3 regions of the Pseudomonas sp. ArH3a genome follow, and region 2 is predicted to be linked to each of the others. Evidence: predicted binding sites of a transcription regulator. Region 2 holds the regulator's gene; each other region holds the start of a gene.
The links. The regulator FliA, encoded in region 2, starts transcription of late flagellar genes. The targets are predictions, from matches to a motif close to CTAAAGTTTNNNNNNNNNNNGCCGNTAA.
Positions count from the first base shown of each region.

Region 1: K0P33_RS12125 (methyl-accepting chemotaxis protein) is a predicted target of FliA. The motif match lies at 1,707-1,734, and genes of this name have one in related genera.
Region 3: K0P33_RS20835 (methyl-accepting chemotaxis protein) is a predicted target of FliA. The motif match lies at 1,625-1,652, and genes of this name have one in related genera.

Region 1 is NZ_CP080330.1:2,634,658-2,639,445, forward strand. Features, by position in the region: gene K0P33_RS12125 (methyl-accepting chemotaxis protein) at 37-1,662, opposite strand; gene K0P33_RS12130 (hypothetical protein) at 2,026-2,235, opposite strand; gene K0P33_RS12135 (Ice nucleation protein) at 2,886-4,788, shown strand, end outside.
Region 2 is NZ_CP080330.1:5,014,357-5,019,144, reverse strand. Features, by position in the region: gene flhF (flagellar biosynthesis protein FlhF) at 1-763, shown strand, start outside; gene fleN (flagellar synthesis regulator FleN) at 869-1,702, shown strand; gene fliA (RNA polymerase sigma factor FliA) at 1,699-2,439, shown strand; gene K0P33_RS22880 (chemotaxis response regulator CheY) at 2,608-2,982, shown strand; gene K0P33_RS22875 (protein phosphatase CheZ) at 3,001-3,789, shown strand; gene K0P33_RS22870 (chemotaxis protein CheA) at 3,801-4,788, shown strand, end outside.
Region 3 is NZ_CP080330.1:4,598,759-4,603,546, forward strand. Features, by position in the region: gene K0P33_RS20825 (TonB-dependent receptor) at 1-1,032, opposite strand, end outside; partial or broken gene K0P33_RS20830 (transposase) at 1,128-1,394, shown strand; gene K0P33_RS20835 (methyl-accepting chemotaxis protein) at 1,720-3,711, shown strand; partial or broken gene K0P33_RS20840 (PAS domain-containing protein) at 3,974-4,111, opposite strand; gene K0P33_RS20845 (SLC13 family permease) at 4,311-4,788, opposite strand, start outside.

The sequences.
Region 1 (4,788 bases), 2.4 Mb from region 2:
CGCTACGGCAAGCAGAGGCCAGGAAAACGACTTATGTCAAACCTTAAAGCGAGCCACCAGTCGATTCAGTTCAATCGCAAGGGCGGTCATCTCGCCGCAGGCGATGGCGGTCTGACTCGCGCCAGCCGAGCTCTGGACCGACAGTTCTCGGATGCTGGTCAGGTTCTCGTCGGCCTCGCGAGCCACCTGCGCCTGTTCTCCGGAGGCCGTTGCGATCAGCAAGTTGCGCTCGTTGATCTGGTTGATAGCCACGGCGATCTGTTTGAGAGAAAGGTCGGCGCTTTGCGCTACTGAGATTGAGCTACTTGCCATCTGGGCGCTGACGTTCATGGCGCCCACTGCTTGGGCCGAGTCTGCCTGAATCGCGGTGATCATTTGTTCGATTTCCTGGGTCGACTGCTGGGTACGGTGGGCCAGAGCCCGCACTTCATCGGCCACCACTGCAAAGCCACGGCCTTGCTCGCCGGCGCGGGCGGCTTCAATGGCCGCGTTCAGCGCCAGCAGGTTAGTCTGCTCGGCAATCGCGCGAATCACCTCGACTACCTTGCTGATGTCCTGGGCCCTGCCGGACAAGGCCTTGACCTGGTCCCCAGTGCTGGCCACGTTGCCAGCCAGACTTTCAATGGCTTTGAGAGTCTGTGCCACGTTCTCGATACCCGAGCGAGTGAATTCCATGGACTCGCGGGAGGATTGGGCGGCTGCTTCGGCATTGCGCGCAACCTCGTCTACCGCAGCGCTCATTTCGGTCACCGCTGTAGCGGCCTGATTGACCTCATCGCTCTGCCGCACCAGTCCGCGGCTGGCGTCTTCGGTCATCGCGGTCATTTCTTCCGAGGCCGAGGCCAGTTGGGTGGAGGAGTCGGCGATACGGGCGATGGTTTCTCGGAGGTTGCTCTGCATCTTCGAAAGAGCTGCCAGCAGGCGACCAGCTTCATCGCGGCCACTGATCCCGATCTCCTGGGACAGGTCGCTGCCGGCGATTCGTTCGGCGACGGCCAGGGCATCGCTGATGGGCACCGTGATACTACGTGTCAACACCATAGCTAACAACGCGGTGAGCATCATGGTCAACACCAGCAGGCCGATCACCAATGTCACACCGTGGCTGTATGTAGAGGTGGCATCCAAGCCTGCACGCTTGGCTCCCTCTTCGTTAAAGCCCATGAGTTTACCAAGCTCGTCCTGCAGCGCATTCACCATCGGGCTTATGCGGGTATCGATCATGGCAATGGCTGCGGCATTTTCACCTTTTTTAAGTAGCGGCTCCAGTTCATCCAGTAGCTGGAAATACTGCTGCAAACCAGTGGTTACCACCTTGTAGATCTCACCCTCTGCAGGCCCGCTAATCAAGGGTACGTATTGGCTGACAGTGTTCTGCAGCGTGCTGCGGTAGCTGCTCAACGAAGCGATGCGGGTTTGGCGCTGTTGTTCGTCGGTGACCACGGTGATGCGCACGCTTTCTAGGCGCAGGCGCAAGATGGCTGTCTGCATCTTGCCAATCTCAAGGATGCTCGACATCCAATTAGATTCTACATCCTGCTCCGAATCTCGGAGCTTGCCCATTTGCAGTACGGCGACGGTGCCGAGAGCAAAAACTACCAAGACAATGAGCGAGAAGAAAGCGGCAGACCTTGGGGCAAGGTTCATAGTCCGGACATACATTTTTTTATATCTCTTAGACAGCTAGGCATAGCTGTTACTCCAGGCTATCGGCCTAAACGCCAGGAGGTTGAAGCCATCCGACGATCGGGTTAGCCCAGCCCCAGGCAAACCATCGTCGATACTCTGGCAGTCGTTCGGTTGTTGTTAGAGGGCTTCCGTGCCTTGCGCAGGAGTGCCTGAGTCTCGGTAAGTTCATCCTCGAGCAGAGAGCATTGGTGCTTGTACATTTCCAGGGGCGTAGGGCATCCAAGCCACGCAGAGGTGTCTTCGTCAATGTGGTGCATGTTGAGGCAATCCGATTGCTGTATGCATGCACAGTAATCGAGGTTTGACCTTGGCGCGATTTGAGGCGACGAGAGGCGGTCAGTCAGGAGTCATGAGGACGGCTAGGGTCAGCTTGATGAACTCTTCGTTCTCGTCGATTGTGTGCAGCGCGCCGCGGATGTTCTCTGCCACATCAGCAGAGCCGCGCTGCTCAACCCAATTCGAGAGTTCCATGATGGAGGCCTCAAGGGCGAGTTGGTTTTCGTAGAGTTTTGAAAGTAGGGAAGGGATCAAATCTGAGTTCGGCATTGGTTTTCCTCCAGAGAGTGAACAGCGTAGCATTTGGTACTGCTAACCCCGCTCCAAAATTATGAATGTCCGCCCTCGTCCAAAAGCAGTCGCTCGCCAATAGCTCCTTCGGACCCGTTATAGCCGTTCGCACTCTGTGCGAGATTCTGACTTAGCGATGGCCTGCTTTTGTTTAAATGCGCCCTCAATCTTTCCTCTAGTACGCTAGCGCTCTGATGTGCGAGCAGGAGTCGATCCTGCATCCAGGTGAGAGCGGCCCACTCTATATAATATTAGGTAACAATAAAATCATATTTATTGTTGGTCATAGAGCGGCCTGTCATGGCTACTACTTGCAGTATCTGCAAAAAGCTTATTGGTGTTGAGGCAGAGCATTGAATTTATTGAGGACTTTTTAATAAGATCTTCGATCCTCTATGTCTCTCAAGTCAAAGTGACTGATCGCAATCGCCTGTAATTTATAACCTATAAAATTACAATAGGCTGACACATAGGTCTGGATAAAAGAAGGAGCTTGGTGTTATTGCTTTGTAATGGCTTTAAGTCCGGGCTTTCATGAGATTATAAATAGTAATTTCACGTTCTTTAAGTGCTATTTTTTATAAGCGAATGACGCTATTTCTTAGTAAAGATATCACGAGGATGTTGAGATGAATGATGTAAAAGTTTTAGTTTTGCGCACCTGCTCCAATAACATGGGCGATCACTGCGGCCTTGTCTGGCCCGTCTCGGGTGTTGTGGAATGCAAATTTTGGGAGCCTACGAGAAAGCTCGAAAATGGGCTGTCCGGCTTGCTCTGGGGAAAGGGGGCGAGCAGCCAATTAAATATGCAAGCCGATGCTAGATGGGTGGTTTGTGAAGTTGCGATTGACGATATTATTCGTCTGGATATAGATGGGTGCGTTAAATTTCCCCGTGCTGAAGTGGTTCATGTCGGAACACGAAATAGTGCATTAGGGTACATTTCGAGTAACGTTTCAAACTATGCGTCATATTCAGCAGATCTGGTTGAACCATTTGCTTTTTCTGAAGTGCGCCCGGAAATTAACGAAGACTCTTTCAGGCCGCCGGGGGCAACAGATCAGGCGCTAAAAACGCTAGAGACAGCTGTTTATGGCAGTACGCTCACGGGCGCAAATCAGAGTCAGCTCATCGCCGGTTATGGCAGTACTGAAACCGCTGGAGATCGAAGCACCCTGATTGCGGGGTACGGGAGTACCGGAACTTCAGGTTCCGACAGTTCAATCATTGCTGGCTACGGTAGCACCCAAACCGCTGGAGAAGAAAGCTCGCTAACAGCGGGTTATGGCAGCACGCAGACAGCTCAGGAAGGCAGCGATCTCACCGCCGGTTACGGCAGTACGGGCACCTCTGGTTCCGATAGCTCCATCATTGCCGGCTACGGCAGTACTCAAACTGCCGGAGGAGAAAGCTCGCTAACAGCGGGTTATGGCAGTACGCAAACCGCTCAGGAAGGCAGCGATCTCACCGCAGGCTACGGCAGCACGGGCACCGCTGGTTCCGACAGTTCACTGATCGCCGGCTACGGCAGCACCCAAACCGCTGGAGAAGAAAGCTCGCTAACAGCGGGTTATGGCAGTACGCAAACCGCTCAGGAAGGCAGCGATCTCACCGCCGGTTACGGCAGTACGGGCACCTCTGGTTCCGACAGTTCACTGATCGCCGGCTACGGCAGTACTCAGACCGCTGGAGAGGAAAGCTCGCTAACAGCGGGTTATGGCAGCACGCAGACAGCTCAGGAAGGCAGCGATCTCACCGCCGGTTACGGCAGTACGGGCACCGCTGGTTCCGACAGTTCACTGATCGCCGGCTATGGCAGTACTCAGACCGCTGGAGAGGAAAGCTCGCTGACAGCGGGTTATGGCAGCACACAAACCGCTCAGGAAGGTAGCGATCTCACCGCAGGCTATGGCAGCACGGGCACCGCTGGCCCCGACAGTTCGCTGATCGCTGGCTATGGCAGTACACAGACTGCTGGTCATGGCAGCGTGCTTACAGCGGGCTACGGCAGTACACAAACGGCGCAGGAAGGGAGTTCGCTCACTGCTGGCTACGGCAGTACCGGGACCGCTGGCCCGGACAGTTCTCTTATTGCAGGCTATGGGAGTACTCAGACCGCGGGTCATGAAAGTAAGCTGACAGCAGGTTATGGCAGTACACAGACCGCTCAGGAAGGCAGCTCACTCACTGCGGGCTACGGCAGTACCGGGACCGCTGGCCCGGACAGTTCTCTTATTGCAGGCTATGGGAGTACTCAGACCGCGGGTCATGAAAGTAAACTGACAGCAGGTTATGGCAGTACACAGACCGCTCAGGAAGGCAGCTCACTCACTGCGGGTTACGGCAGCACCTCAACAGCCGGCTATGACAGTACACTCATTGCCGGATATGGCAGCACCCAAACCGCTGGTTACCGGAGTGTTCTGACAGCAGGCTATGGTAGTACCCAGACTGCTCAGGAAAGCAGTTCGCTCACGGCCGGCTATGGCAGTACTTCAACAGCAGGTTTCAAGAGTTCTCTAATCGCAGGTT
Region 2 (4,788 bases):
CACCGCCGAGGTCGAGGAGCCGCGCCAAGCCTGGCGCATGTTGCTGGCGCACTTGGCGCGCATGATCGTCACCCCGGAAATCGAACCCCTGGAAGAGGGCGGTGTGATTGCCATGGTCGGCCCTGCCGGCATGGGCAAGACCACCACCCTGGCCAAGCTGGCGGCGCGTTATGTGCTCAAGTACGGCGCGCAGAACATCGCGCTGGTGAGCATGGACAGCTACCGCATCGGCGCCCAGGAGCAGCTCAAGACCCTGGGCCGCATCCTCAATGTGTCGGTGACCCACGTCGACCCGGGCCAGTCCCTGGCCAACGCCCTCGACCCGCTGCTGCGCAAGCGCGTGGTGCTGATCGACACCGCCGGCCTGCAAGCCAGCGACCCGGCGCTGCGCATGCAGCTGGAAAGCCTGGCCGGGCGTGGCATCAAGTCGAAGAATTACCTGGTGCTTGCAACCACCAGCCAGAAACAGGTTCTTACCGCTGCCTACCACAGCTACAAGCGCTGCGGCCTGGCCGGTTGCATCCTCACCAAGCTCGACGAAACCGCGAGCCTGGGCGAAGTGCTGAGCCTGGCTATCAGTCATGAATTACCGGTTGCTTACCTGACCGACGGGCCGCGGATTCCGGATGATCTGCATCTGCCGCGCCGTCATCAGTTGGTCAGCCGTGCTGTCAGCGTGCAAATGCAAGAAGAGCCTAGCGAGGAAGCGATGGCCGATATGTTCGCCGACCTTTACCACCACCCGGCAAAACGGGTCGGTTGAGGCGGGATGAACACCGTGAAATGTACCTACATCGATGGTCTGCAAGCGATTCACGCGGCCAAGCCATGTAGCCTGCGTCTAAGCAAGACAAGGTAAAGAAATAAAATGGGCAGCATGCATCCCGTACAGGTGATCGCGGTGACCGGCGGCAAAGGTGGCGTCGGGAAAACTAACGTGTCAGTGAATTTGTCCCTGGCCCTGGCAGAGCTTGGCCGTCGCGTCATGCTGCTGGATGCTGACCTGGGCCTGGCGAACGTCGACGTTCTGCTGGGGCTGACACCCAAACATACCCTTGCCGATGTGATCGAAGGCCGCTGCGAGCTGCGCGATGTGCTGCTGCAGGGCCCCGGTGGCATTCGTATCGTGCCGGCCGCCTCGGGCACCCAGAGCATGGTGCACCTGAGCCCGGCGCAGCATGCCGGCCTGATCCAGGCGTTCAGCGATATCGGCGACAACCTCGACGTGCTGGTGATCGACACCGCCGCCGGGATCGGCGAGTCGGTGGTCAGCTTTGTGCGCGCCGCGCAAGAAGTGTTGCTGGTGGTCTGCGACGAACCTACGTCGATCACCGACGCCTACGCCCTGATCAAATTGCTTAACCGTGACTACGGCATGAATCGCTTTCGCGTGTTGGCCAACATGGCCCAAAGCCCGCAAGAAGGGCGAAACCTGTTCGCCAAGTTGACCAAGGTCACGGATCGCTTCCTCGATGTCGCCCTACAATACGTGGGCGCAGTTCCCTATGACGAGTGTGTACGCAAGGCTGTGCAAAAGCAGCGTGCAGTCTACGAAGCGTTCCCTCGTTCCAAATGCGCATTGGCGTTCAAGGCTATTGCTCAGAAGGTCGATACTTGGCCGTTGCCCGCTAACCCTCGGGGGCATCTGGAGTTTTTCGTCGAGCGATTGGTGCATCAGACGAGCGCAGGACCGGTGCTATGACAGCCAGCGGCTACAACCTTTACAAAAAGTCGGCACGTGACAGCCAGGGCGAGTTGATCGAGCGCTATGCGCCGCTGGTCAAGCGCATTGCCTACCACTTGCTGGCACGCCTGCCCGCCAGCGTGCAGGTCGAAGACCTCATCCAGGCCGGCATGATTGGTTTGCTCGAAGTGTCGACCAAATACGACGCGAGCAAAGGCGCGAGTTTCGAGACGTATGCGGGTATTCGTATACGTGGCGCGATGCTCGATGAGGTGCGTAAAGGGGATTGGGCGCCGCGTTCGGTACACCGCAACACGCGAATGGTCAGTGACGCAATTCGCTCAATTGAAGCAAAAACCGGTCGTGACGCTAAAGATCATGAAGTTGCGGCCGAACTCCAATTGAGTCTCGACGATTACTACGGGATTTTGAACGATACCTTGGGCAGCCGCCTGTTCAGTTTCGACGACCTGTTGCAGGACGGCGAACACGAAGGGCTGCACGAGGATGGCGCGAGTGCACATCTGGAGCCGTCGCGCGACCTGGAAGACGAACGTTTCCAGGGGGCGTTGGCGGACGCGATTGCCAATTTGCCGGAGCGTGAGCGACTGGTGTTGTCGCTGTACTACGACGAAGAGCTGAACCTCAAGGAAATCGGTGAGGTCCTGGGGGTCAGCGAATCGCGTGTCAGCCAGTTGCACAGCCAGTGCGCAGCCCGCTTGCGGGGGCGATTGGGAGAGTGGCGCACGCGCTGACAGGCAGTGTGGGGACACTGCAGACGCTACCGCGAAGGCTGCATGCTTTCGCGGGTTCGTTGCGTGGTGCCCTGGGCAGTCCTTTTTGTGTAACGCCTGTTGATTGAAATGGCGCGTCCAGGTGCTGGGCGCGTTTAAGACTGCTTGGAGGTCGAATTGGACAAGAACATGAAAATCCTCATCGTTGATGACTTCTCAACGATGCGGCGGATCATAAAAAACCTGTTGCGTGACCTTGGGTTCACTAACACGGTCGAGGCGGATGACGGCATTACGGCGATTCCGATCCTCAACAGCGGGAGCATTGACTTTCTGGTAACCGACTGGAACATGCCGGGCATGACCGGCATCGACTTGCTGCGCCACGTGCGCGCCGATGAAAAACTGCGCAGCCTGCCTGTGTTGATGGTGACCGCCGAAGCCAAGCGTGAACAGATCATCGAAGCCGCCCAAGCTGGGGTAAACGGCTACGTGGTCAAGCCATTCACTGCACAGGCCTTGAAAGAGAAGATCGAAAAAATCTTCGAACGCATCGGTCATTGATGCTGCCACGGGGGAGCTATGGAGCATAAAGAAACGTCACAGGGAGACTTTGAGTCGACCCTGAAAAAGCATGCTCACCAGTTGGTTGAAAGCCTTGAAAAAGGCCAGTTCGGCGACGCGGTGCAGTTAATCCATGAGCTTAACCAGACCCGTGACCGCGGCCTGTACCAGGAAGTGGGCAAGCTCACACGCGAGCTGCACAGTGCGATCGTCAATTTTCAGATTGACCCGCACATGCCCCAGGCCGAAGAAATTTCGCAAATTACCGATGCCACCGAACGCCTGTCCTATGTGGTCAGGCTGACAGAGGCGGCGGCCAACCGCACCATGGACCTGGTGGAAAACGCAACGCCCTTGGTCAATGGCATGACCACCGAAGCACAAGCCCTGAGCGTTGACTGGGGCCGCTTCATGCGTCGCGAAGTGGGGGCCGAAGAGTTTCGTGATTTGGCGCGTCGGGTCGACGGCTTTTTGTCGCGCAGCGAGCAGGACAACCGTACGGTTGCCAGCAACCTCAATGACATTCTGCTGGCCCAGGATTACCAGGACCTCACCGGTCAGGTGATCAAACGCGTGACCCAACTGGTCACCGAAGTGGAAAGCAACCTGCTCAAATTGGTGCTCATGGCCGGCCAAGTTGATCGTTTTGCCGGCATCGAACATGACCGCGAAGCGATCCTCTCGGAAAAAGATCCACAAAAACATCTCGCCAAGGGTGAAGGTCCGCAGATTCATGCCGATAAACGTGAAGACGTTATGTCAGGTCAGGATGACGTAGATGACCTGTTATCCAGTTTAGGCTTCTAAGGAGCACCCACATGAGCTTCGGCGCCGATGAAGAAATCCTTCAGGATTTCCTTGTAGAGGCCGGCGAAATTTTAGAGCAACTGTCCGAACAACTGGTCGAGCTGGAAAGTCGACCGGATGATGCGAACCTGCTCAATGCAATTTTTCGCGGTTTTCACACTGTAAAAGGGGGCGCCGGCTTCCTCCAGCTCCATGAGCTGGTGGAGTGCTGTCACATCGCCGAGAACGTGTTCGACATCCTGCGTAAGGGTGAGCGCCACGTCGACTCGGAACTGATGGACGTGATTCTGGAAGCATTGGATGCGGTCAACGGCATGTTCAGCGAAGTGCGCGAACGTGCCCCGATCACAGCGGCCACGCCGGAACTGCTGGCCGCCCTGGCGCGCCTGGCAGAACCTGCCGCCACCCCGGCTGCGCCGGTGGTGGAAGCAGCGCCTGCTGCGGTTGCTGAGCCGGAAGCGGATGTGACCGACAGCGAGTTCGAGCAGTTGCTCAACTCCCTCAGTGCGGTGAAGGCCGAGGCTGAGGCGCCGCAAGCGCCGCAAGCGCCTGCTGCGCCCGCAACGCCGACCAGCGAAGACATCACCGACGCAGAGTTCGAATCCCTGCTCGACCAGTTGCATGGCAAAGGCCAGTTCGCCGCTGACGTGGTGGCACCCGCCGCCGAGTCGAAAGCGCCAGCGGCCCCGGCCAGCAACGACATTACCGACGACGAATTCGAAGCGTTGCTCGACCAGCTGCATGGCAAAGGCACGTTTGTCGCTGAAGCCTTGCCGCAAGTTGCCGCGACCGCCGCAGCCCCAGTCGCCGGTGCAGCACCTGCCAGTGCGGCACCAGCGGGCGACGGGCTGATCTCTGATCACGAGTTCGAAGCCCTGTTGGATGATTTGCACGGCAAAGGCAAGTTCACCGAAGTGGCCCCGGCCGCTGCGGCGACTGCCGCCCCGGTAGCGGCGAAACCCGCACCGGCCGCCATCCCGGCTGCCGCCAAACCCGCTC
Region 3 (4,788 bases), 420 kb from region 2:
GCCGATGTCGGTGGAAAGGCGCAGGCGTTCGCCACGAAAATCCAGGCCTAACACGGCCATCTCACGGTCGACGCTCTGGTGATCCCATTCGGTATCGCCGGACTGCTTCACGCCATTGAAACGGATGCCGAATTTATTGTCCTCGCCAAAACGCCGGCCCACATCCACCGCGCCGCCCGCCTGGCTGCCGGAGGCCCAGGTGCCGGTGAACGAGTTGATGTCTCTGTCGGTGGCGCGCTTGGGCACCACGTTGATCCCACCGCCCACACTGCCGCGCGGTGAGATGCCATTGATCAACTGGCTGGGGCCTTTGAGAATGTCGACGCGCTCGGCCATTTCCATGTCGATGGTGTACGTCGGCAATACGCCGTAGAGGCCGTTGTAGGCCACATCACTGTTGAACAGGCTGAAGCCGCGAATGGTGAACTGCTCATAACGCCCACCGGCCGGGTTGGTGGCGCGCACCGATGGGTCGCTGGCGATCAGGTCGCCGAGGGTGCGCGCCTGCTGGTTCTTCACCGCCTCCTCGGTGTAAGTGGTCATGCTGAACGGCGTTTCCATGAAATCCCGCGAACCGAGCAGGCCTTGCGAGCCACGGCGTGCCACTTGGCCGCCCGCGTAGGTATCGCCGCCCTCAAGCCCGGTGGTGGCGACGATCGACGTTGGCGCCAATTGCAGGCTACTGTCCTCCGGCACTGGCACCAGCATGTAGGCCTGATCACCCATCGGTTGCAGCTGCAGGCCGGAGCCTTGCAGCAAACGCGCAAAGCCCTCCTCCACGCCGTATTCGCCAACCAAGCCACTGCTGCTGCGACCGCTGACCAGCGCTGGGTCCACCGACAGATTGACACCCGAAAGCCCGGCAAAACGGGTCAACGCCGAGCTGAGACTGCCCGCCGGAACCTGGTAGCTGCGGCGAGCGGCGCTGTCTTCGGCATAGCTGAGGGGGATGAACAACGGGCTGGCGCTGAGGCTTAGCATCAGGCTCAGGTTCAGCAGCGGGCGCAGGCGCAAGGGTGAGACGGCGGGCATTGGCGGAAGCTCTCGATTTAATTCTCTTACCTGGAATGACAGGCGAGGTGAAAAAAAGGGACAGCCTTCGATAGTTTTTCTACCGGTGGTGAAGTATCGAGCTAAGGGCGCTGGTGCTCTCGCAAGTCGAGACAATGAGCAAGAAGATCAACCGCGATCAAACGGTCATTGAGAAACTGACTCACGAGATCACCCAACTCAAGCGATTGAAGTTTGCCAAGCGTAGCGAGCAGATGAATCCTGAGCAGGCCAGCCTGCTAGATGACCTGATTGATACCGATATCGCGGCGGTTGAAGCAGAGCTTCAGGCGTTGCAAACCGTGCCAACGACGACTGAGAAAAAGCAAAAGCCCAAGCGCACGAGGCCGATACGTTAAGCACGCTTCAGGCTGAACTGGACGCGACGAAGATGGCACGGAAAAAAGTAGAGGTTCATTGAGGTCGTTTCGGTCAAGCCTGCGAAGTAGAGATAAATATCTTGCGCGATCGGGCCACTGATCAGCGGCCGCAAGGGTATCGATCAACTGGCCTTGAATTGGCGGACACGGCGGCTTGATGACCGTCCAAAGGTGCAGTTTATTGGTCCGGCGCCCTCATGATTCCTGGTAAGGCGCCGATAGTTCCAGATGATACTGTGTTTGCCGTTCGCCTAGGGCGCCGGTTCTCTTACTCCCCAAGGAGACGGCCATGCGCCTGCTGCCTGTAAAAGTCATGTCGCGCTTCAGCTTGGCGATGGGCGCTATCGTGCTGGTCACCGCCGGCTCCATCTACGCGGTGATGGTGCTCAGTGGCGAGCCCAAGCTGATCGCGTCGAATACCCAGAGCGCGCAGCAATCGGCGGTGGCCATCGCGCGCCAGTTGACCATCAAGCTAGCCGAAATCGACGGACGGGTGGGTGCCATGGCCAGCCTCGGCGCGACCCTGCCCAACGACGTGGAGCTGGTCAAGCCGAGCCTTGCGCGCATCATCGATTCCCAGGGCGACACGGCGGTGGCCGGCGGTGGCCTCTGGCCCGAGCCGAATGCCTTCACTCCCGGGGTCGAAAGGCGGAGCTTCTACTGGGCGCGCAACCAGGGCAGCCTGGGCTACTCCGAGGAATACAACGCGCCACAGGCCGAGGCCTACCATGCAGCCGACTGGTACGCCCAGGGGAAGACCGGCAAAGATGGTCACTGCAATTGGTCGGACGCCTATGAGGACCCGATCAGCAAGATCCTGATGACCACCTGCACCATTGGCTACACCCGCGACCAGCGCTTCGCCGGGGTCGCCACCATCGACCTGACCCTCACCGGCCTGGCAGACTTTCTCAAGGCAAACGGCAACGTGACCGGCGGCTATGCCTTCGCCCTGGACACCTCGGGCAAGGTGCTCTATTTCCCAGTCGGCCAAGGTCAGGCTGTAGCTGACGAAACCGGCTTGCTGAACAGCGCGCCATGGTTCAACAACGTGACGCAATGGCGCAAGACCGGCCAGCAGCAGGCGCATACCTTCGCCATTGAGGACGACAGCCGACTCGGCTCGGCCGGCTACGTCAGCCTGACGCGCATCAACGCCAGTGGCTGGGTGATTGGCCTAGTCACGCCGAAAGCGCAGATGACCGCGATCGCCAGCCGCCTGACCATCGACATCCTCACTACCCTGGTACCAGTGCTGCTGCTTATTTTCGGCTTGGCATGGCTAGCGGGGCGCACGCTGCTAAGGCAGATCGACGAAACCACTCTGCAAATCAACCGTCTGGGCGAGCAGCAAGGCGCCGGCGCGGCCGAGCTGGATATTCTGCGTGCGGATGAAATCGGCCTGCTGCGCGGCGCGGTCAACCGCTACGCCGGCAGCCTCCGGCAGATGCTACGCACCATTGCCGATGAGTCCTCGAAGCTGCTACGCCAAGCCGACGACGTTGCGCGGTTGTCGGTAGTCATGGCCGAGCGGGCGGAGACCCAACGCCTGGACAACACCTTGCTCGCCACCGCTGTAACGGAAATGTCGTCGAGTGCCCAGGAGGTCGCACACACCACCAGCGACTGTTCCAACACTGCCGAGAAATCCCTCCGTACAGCGCGCGAAAGCCAGGGCCACGTGACCCAGAACAGCCAGGCCATCGTCTCCCTGAGCAGCGACATCGGCAGCGTGGCCACCGCGATCACCCGCCTCGGCCAGGATATCGAAGGGGTTAGCGGAGTACTCGACGTAATCAAGTCGATCTCCGCGCAGACCAACCTGCTCGCGCTCAATGCCGCCATCGAGGCCGCCCGGGCCGGCGAACAGGGCCGCGGCTTCGCCGTGGTGGCCGACGAGGTGCGCACCCTGGCTGGACGCACCCAGGTTTCGGCGGACGAAATCCAACAGATGATCGCCGAATTGCGCCAGGCTTCGGTCACCGCCGTCAGCACCATGGTCGCCGGCCAGGAGCGTACCCGCTCGGTGGTGGCCCAGGCCGATCTGCTGGCGACCTCGCTGGGCACCACGGTGCTCGGCTTCGACGATATCGTTCAGCGCACGCAGCAGATTGCCGTGGCGGCCCAGGAACAGAGCCATGTGACTCAGGAAATCAATGAGCTGGCCGTGCGCATCCATACCGCCAGCGAGGAAGGCGCCCGCGACGCGGCCAGCCTAAGCACCCTCAGCCAGGGCATGCAGGACTTGTCGCTGCGCCTGGGGGGCATGAGCCGTCAGTGATATGGGCGCATGAACCGCCCGTGTTGAGTCCTAAGTGTTACCGCCAATGTAAAAGTGCCCCTCTGGAGGTCCCTTTTTGGTTGGCGTTGACACCTAAGCACCCTTGCAGGCGCCGGGAAAGGCTCGACTGCCCAGCTCTGTAGGCCTGGAGTGATTAGATGAAGGAGCAACGCAAGCTTACTGCTTATCCAAGGACCACCCACCCAGCGCAGGAGAACGCACGTGACAGGGGGGTTACCAACACTCGGCTGAATAACCTCCATTCCTCGGCGCGATAACCCAGCAGTGCCTCACAGGCGTCACTGACAAACGCAATCTGGTTGCCCAGGTCGACGACGAACACCGTGTCCAGCTTCAGGTGGATCAATTTTGGATAGAGCGCTCGTAAATCAACGGGCATGGGCTTCAGTGTCCGCTTCAGATAGCGCGATCAAAGCCTTAACGTGATGGGCGGCGGCAAGCAATCCCATTCGATTTGACCGTTATCGGATGGCCTGCACACTTCCCAGCTCATCAATGAGGGTCATTTTTCCCTATTGGTTGATCGACGTGCCAAACGCATCGGCTCGGCAAAGGCGCCGGGCCGTGAAGAGCCGTGCTTAGACGAACGTCAGGACAGTGTTGAACACCAGTGCTGCGACAAAGCCAAGAGGCGCTGCGCGAAACAGGAGCTGCTGGAACAGTGAGCTGCGGCTCTGCTCCGTGGTACATGAGCCTAATATCAAGCTGCCACCCGAGGAGAACGGCGAGATGGCGGTGGCTTGAGCGCCCACGACGATGGCCACGAACAGGATCATCGGATCGAGCCCCAGTGCCGTGGCAAGCGGTGGCACCAACGGGAACAGCGCCGGCGTCACCACCCCCAGCGTGCTGGAGAACAGCGACATGAACGCCGCCACCACACCGAAGACAATCGGCACCATGATCGGCGCAATGCTATTGCCCATCCACGATGCCAGCAAGTCGATGGTCCCAGCCTTGATCGCGACCGAAATCAGCATGCCCACACCGCAGATCATGATCAACGTGCCCCAGGGCACGGACGCCATGGCCTTGCGTTCGTCGCCCAGTTTCAGC